Regions from separate parts of the Cellvibrio sp. pealriver genome, predicted to be linked through region 2. Evidence: predicted binding sites of a transcription regulator. Region 2 holds the regulator's gene; the other holds the start of a gene.

Region 1 (3,428 bases), 690 kb from region 2:
TGCGCAATGATACTCATGTGCACACGGTCGGCGTGTTTGTGGAAAATATTGAAGTTGAGCGCCGCTACGATTGCATCGCGCATGGTGTTTTGTTGGTAAAGGAAACCAGGATCGTCATCACCGGTTACGTCGTACCATGTACCCCATTCATCCACATAAAAACCAACTTTTTTCTCGGGATCATTTTTATCCATCACTTTTTTGTTGTTGACAATGAACTGATCCATTTTCAACGTGTTAACCATGGTGGACATCCACTCTTTTTCCGGGAAGCCGGTGGCTGCGCCTTTTACTGTCCAATCGCCGGTTGGCAAGGTGTAGTAGTGGAAGCTCACCGCATCCATACGCAATGCCCAATTCGGTTTTACGTTGGCAGTGAGGTGATCTGCCCAGCTGGTGTCCTCGGTGTGACCACCGCTCGCAATTAAAATAGGCGTGTTGTCTTTTGGTGTTTTGAGGAAGCTGGCGTACTGCTTGTACAGATGCGTGTAGAACTCGGGCGTCATGTTGCCGCCACAACCCCAGGCTTCGTTACCAATCGCAAAATAGTGTACGCGGAAGGGTTTATCGCGGCCGTTTTTGCGGCGCAGCTCGGCCAGCGTGGATTTACTGTCTGACGTCATATACTCCAGCCACTCTGCCATCTCTTGCGGAGTACCGGTGCCCAAATTGCCGTTCACATAGGCTTCTGCACCCAGCATTTCAACCAGGTCAAAGAACTCATGCGTACCTACAGCGTTATCTTCTATCACGCCACCCCAGTTGGTATTCACACGTGCCGGGCGCTTATCGCGCGGGCCAATGCCTTCGCGCCAGTGATATTCATCGGCGAAACAACCGCCAGGCCAACGCACTAGCGGCACCTGCAATTCTTTCAGCGCACCCACAACATCATTACGCCAGCCTTTGGTATTGGGGATTTTGGATTTGGGGCCGACCCAAATGCCTTCGTATATACCGCGCCCAAGGTGCTCAGCAAATTGGCCATAGATATTTTTATTAATGACAGGACCGGGCTTGGTGGTGTCTACACTCACTTGGGTATTGGCAAACACCAGCGACGAGGCACACAGGCCTATAGCGGCGGCAAGCGGCTTGATGAAACGCATAGAAGGTTCTCCATTGTTTGTATTTATCGTTAACTTCAGGCGATAAAGGATAATCATGACATCATCATATTGTCATACAAGTTAACCTAATTTTACCCACTCATCGAATTGCTGCCAGCATCTGTCAGGATTTTCATCTTCCTGAGTCCAACCCTAGCTGTCATTTTGCAAGCACTGTGTTTAAATACAGTATCGATTCAATATTGACCTGCCCCATGCGTAAAATTATCCATCTGGATGCCGACTGTTTTTTTGCAGCGATTGAAATGCGCGATGACCCTTCGCTGCTCAATCGCCCGATTGCCGTGGGCGGCCGCAGCGAAAGCCGCGGGGTTATTTCTACCTGCAATTACGAAGCGCGAAAGTTCGGTGTACGCTCCGCCATGCCAAGCAGCCACGCCAAGCGCCTCTGCCCGGATTTAATTTTATTACCCCACCGTATGGACGCGTACCGCGAAGCCTCGCTGCAGATGCGCAGTATTTTTTACGAATACACCGAATTGGTTGAACCCTTGTCGTTGGATGAAGCTTTTCTGGATGTCAGCGAGTCAGAATTTCATCACGGCAGCGCCACCTTGATCGCGCAGGAAATTCGCGCGCGCATTCATAAAGAAATCGGGATTACTGTTTCCGCGGGTATCGCACCGAATAAATTTCTCGCCAAAATCGCCAGCGACTGGAATAAACCCAATGGACAATTTGTTATTACGCCAGCGAAAGTACCTGATTTTGTGGCGCAATTACCGGTTAATAAAATTTATGGTGTAGGCAAAGCTATGGCGAGTAAATTAGCTGAACTGGCTATTTTTACCTGCAGCGATTTGCATAAATTTTCAGTATTTGAATTAACGCAGCGCTTTGGGCAAATGGGCGCGCGTTTGTATCACTTGAGCCGCGGCATTGATGAGCGCCCCGTAACCGTTGACCGCCGCCGCAAATCGTTAAGCGTCGAAAATACCTTTGCGCAGGATTTGCCCGGCATAACCCAATGCCTGAATGAAATCCCCTCGCTCAGCCAACAACTGGCAATTCGCTTACGGCGAGTCGATGAAGATTACAAAGTGGTAAAACTGTTTGTAAAAATAAAATTTTCCGATTTCAGCATCACTACTATTGAGCGCAGTGCCAGCTCGGTATCGCTCGCAGAATTGCAAAGCTTGTGTGCAGATGCTTATGAACGCAAAGCAATGCCGGTGCGTTTGCTTGGGGTGGGAGTACGATTTATTGATTTGCGGGAGAATAATCATTTTTTGCAGCTGGAGTTATTTAACCCAGAATTTCATGCGCACTATAAGCAACACACAATTCCCGTTCCTGTTTCAAAATACGATTCCGCAGCAGAAATGCCGTTATTGTTATCAGCACAGTAAACATAAAAACGGCCCTCAATGAGGGCCGTTTTCATCACACGTTACACACTTTTATTTCACTCGGGTTTCAATGGTATAAACCCCGGAAATATCGCGGTTAAATGCGGTGAACTCGTCTTTATAGAACTCACGGAAATCATCCAAGGTGCCGTTATTGATATTTTCATCGCGGTTAGCAGGCACCCAATAATGAGGGACATTTTTTCCATCTGGCCCGGGAACGCCTTCGGGCGCATTGCGCCAGGTGAGTAAGAACGAAATATTGCGCCCATCGACATCCGCTTTTAATGCAGCAATCAGTTTACGGTACCACTGATTATCAAACTTACCTGCTTCAATATCCGGTGCGCGAATGCCAATTTCGGAAATCACCGGGATTTTTTCGCGCTCATCAGCCATACGCGCAACCAATGCGGCATTGGCAACCACGTTTTTAAACCAGTTTTCGTTATTTTCAGCTTCACCGTAAGTATCGAACCCCAGCACATCAACATAAGCATCGCCGGGGTAACGTTCTAAATAATTTTCTTCCGTTACCTCCCAGAAATTATTGGGTGAATACGCGTACAAAAAATTGTGTACGCCTTTGGTATCGCGCAAATATTCCACAGTGTATTGATAAAGTTGTTTGTATTGTTCGGGTGTTGATTGCTCATTACCCCACCAAAACCAGCTACCGGTATTTTCATGCAGTATGCGGAAAATCACGGGAATTAATTTGCCATTATCATCCTTCAAATTGTTAGCCCAATCGGCAAGCTGATCAAGATAACCGTTATACACGGCATTGGCTTCTCCACCGGGTAACGCCGCAACAACCGCCGGTGTTTTATCCCAGGAGGTACCTGCTGGCCATTCGCCTGCTTGTTTGTCGCCAATTTGTTTAGAGGTTAAAGGATTATCAAAATGCGAGCTCACAGTAATTATGCCACCGCGCGCATAGGCTTTT
Region 2 (3,428 bases):
GATTAATCGATGAGGGGAAGCATTGCTGATTTCTGACTCAATACCCAACTGACGGTATTGTTTAAGGGCTTCTTGTGGATTGTAGTTGGACACGGGCGATCCCCTGCTGGCAGTTATTTATCCTAAGGCTAGCAGGCTGAACCCATTTTTGCGAGTTTTGCTATAAGAGAGTTATTTTAAAAACCTTATGAACTAGGCGCAGTTAACAATTTTTAACAGAGACACGAACACAACCCTGTCCATAAGCTGCAAATAATCCAGGATCAAGTCGCATGCAAAAAAGTGACTTCACGTTGGCATTGTGCAATCAAACCAGCATAAACACCTTTCAATTCACTCAATGCATCGATGACAGCCGCTTTATCGTCACGATTGGAAGCAATAACACGATCAATGAGCAAGATGCAGATACGATCTAAATGCCTTACTTTTTCCCAATCTTCCGCGTCCAGTGCAGCAGTCAATGCCTGCTGTACACTGCGCATTGCGACTACACCTGCATTCCCCCTGTAATCGGGGGAACTAATCAACTGAATTGCCATGTTACCCCCTCATTAAACCTGATTAGCAATAGCATCCCATGCTGATTTTATTTCGCCCAACAACCGACCGCACTCATCGAGGTAATCTGGGTTATTTTCGTAATTTGCCTGACTCAAGCGACGAATAATGTAGTCATATAAGCCATCAAGATTCGCAGCCAGACTTCCGCCATCTTTATCATTAAGGCTACCTTGCAAGCCACCCACGATAGCGGTTGCTTTGCCAATCAACTCACCTTTACGTGCGATCTGGTTTTGTTGCATAGCGCCTTTTGCTTGCGCAATGCGCTCCAAAGCACCTTCAAATAACATTTGAATCAATCGATGGGGCGATGCAGTTTCTACAGAAGAATGAACTTTTACATTTGCATAATTTTGCACAGCAGAATAGGCATTCATAATTCACCAATATTGTCAGAAGTTACTCACTACCCTGCCCTTCAACATGCATTGGACAGCTGTATAAGCTAACGGCCCAAATTGCGAAATCTTTAACGGGAATCATCGTAAATTTCGGATTTATTCGGCTTATTACTAAAAGGCTAAATTCTCCGAATATTTGTACCAAAAGTATTCATGCCGCATTCAGATACGAAGATTAGAGTTAAATCCACCCCTTCAGGAGTTCATCATGCGAACACTCTCTATTTATCTCATCGGCTTTCTTTTATTCGGTATCGGCAATACTGCTCTTGGAGAATCATTACGCTGTAAAAATAAATTGGTTCATATAGGCGATAGCAAAGCCGAAGTCATAGATAAGTGTGGTAGTCCATTAATGATAGACAGCTTCTGTCAGCCAATTGCCACAAGCAACCAATCCCAAGGCGTGCAATACGGCGATAACAACGTGCAAAATAATATTGTTATACAAGCATGCGAGAACATCGATATCTGGACCTATGAGCCCCGGAAAGGCAAGTTTACGACCCACCTCTATTTCGCACAGGGGCAATTGAGAGGGATTCGCTACGGGGATCGGGTGGATTAATCACCAAACTGAAAAACTATTGCACAACCCGAATTACTGTATATAATCACAATAACTGTACAAATAAACAGATTCAGGAGTGCACTATGTCAGATCTAACACCGCGCCAGGAACAGGTACTTCAGTTAATCCGCCAATATGCAGATGACACGGGATATCCGCCTACACGCGCTGAAATTGCACGAATTCTTGGATTTAAGTCTGCCAACGCGGCAGAAGAACACATTAAAGCCTTGGCACGTAAAGGGGCGATTGAGATTATCCCGGGCGCTTCACGCGGCATTCGGTTACCCGAAGTCCACTCAGGCATTCCCATCATAGGACGCGTCGCTGCTGGGAATCCAATACTTGCTCAAGAGCACATCGAAGATTATTGCAACATCCCGCAAAGCTTTTTTTCACTCAATGCAGATTATTTGCTTCGTGTGCATGGCATGAGTATGAAGGATGTAGGAATTCTAGATGGAGATCTGCTTGCTGTGCACCGCACAGATCAAGCTCGTAATGGCCAGATTGTCGTCGCACGAATTGGCGAAGAAGTAACGGTCAAAAGGCTTAAACGTACAAACAATAAAGCGCTGGTTGAATTGTGGCCGGAAAACCCTGACTTCGATGTCATCCATGTTGATATGCGAGAACAAGAGTTCAGTATTGAAGGTTTAAGTGTAGGAGTAATTCGTCGTGACTAATATCGCACACGCTATTGCAGCCCCAGCAAGCGCGACACCACAAGCTAATAGCCAACAGCAACAACCCGCTAGCGGAGTTACTGAACTGGTATTGGCAAGTGACTCCCCGGAACAGCTGGCTCTACTCCTACCGATGATTGCTTTTTTAGGTAACGCCTGCAAAGACCGTTGGATTACTTGGGTAGCTCCGCATAACATCAGCCGCGATCTATTAGAGTCGTACGGTGTCAATACTCGCTATATTCGCGTTATTCACTGTCAGGATCCGCAGACATTACTGTGGATCACATGGGAAGCACTTTCGGCTGGCAATAGCCATACCGTTATCTCCAGCCCAGGCAAGCTGAGCGACAAAGAACTTGCCCAATTGGAGGTTGCTGCAACAAAAGGAAATTGCCGTGGATTGCTTTTGCGCGTGCGTTGATACGTGCACAAATAAAACAACAGAAGAACTGTTTGACAGACCAAAAATGATGAAAAATAGATAAATCCAGGGAGGGGAAAAACAAATAACGGCTTTGTAACCACTTAACAATTAGACATTAACCGCACAATACCTAATGCAACATCAGCTTTTCAGCCTCATCAACGCCTTCCAATAATTCATCCAACATTGCCTCAGCTTGCTGATCAGCAATTTCTCCAGCAGCCTCCATACCAGCCTCAATCATTGCCTTGGCCACCATGAATTTCTCTTCTCCGAGGAAGGCTAATGACTCTGCTGAAAAACGAATCGTTACTAGAGGCTCGTTGCTCTCATCATCTGCCCGAGCTAATGCTACATCGCCGTTAATTAGCTCAATAATTTCATAAAAAGACGACATTTATACCTCGGAGACCTCTTAAATAGCAGTCGCGTATTCTAACACCCAATCTACCCAAAACCTATTTTGGATTTCCATCCAAGGGTAGTGCCTGTAACAACAATGATGGCGTGTTAGTGCTTATCCACCAATTATCACCTACAACAGGTAATAAGACTGCCTGCCCTGCCGTTATCTGCATTGAAGCGTCACCCATGCTGAGTGATACCGACCCATTCAGCACCATCAGCAACGAATAGCGACTTGAATCCAATGGCTGACCTTCCTTCAAAGTGATTCGCTGCACTTCAAAATCATCAAAACTGGCAATAGATTCAATGCAATTCAGGCCACTGAAGTTCCATAACTGCGATGGTTCTTTTTGATAACTGTCCAGTGTTGC

The links. The regulator LexA, encoded in region 2, represses DNA repair genes until DNA is damaged. The targets are predictions, from matches to a motif close to ACTGTNTNTANANACAGT.
Region 1: dinB (DNA polymerase IV) is a predicted target of LexA. The motif match lies at 1,283-1,300, and genes of this name have one in related genera.

The regions. Positions count from the first base shown of each region.
Region 1 is NZ_KQ236688.1:2,356,071-2,359,498, forward strand. It holds gene VC28_RS10245 (alpha-N-arabinofuranosidase) at 1-1,109, opposite strand, end outside; gene dinB (DNA polymerase IV) at 1,325-2,479, shown strand; gene VC28_RS10255 (glycosyl hydrolase) at 2,531-3,428, opposite strand, start outside.
Region 2 is NZ_KQ236688.1:1,666,241-1,669,668, forward strand. It holds gene fliS (flagellar export chaperone FliS) at 1-93, opposite strand, end outside; gene VC28_RS07070 (hypothetical protein) at 264-542, opposite strand; gene fliS (flagellar export chaperone FliS) at 555-941, opposite strand; gene VC28_RS07080 (DUF2845 domain-containing protein) at 1,174-1,533, shown strand; gene lexA (transcriptional repressor LexA) at 1,620-2,222, shown strand; gene VC28_RS07090 (cell division inhibitor SulA) at 2,215-2,646, shown strand; gene VC28_RS07095 (hypothetical protein) at 2,780-3,046, opposite strand; gene VC28_RS07100 (hypothetical protein) at 3,108-3,428, opposite strand, start outside.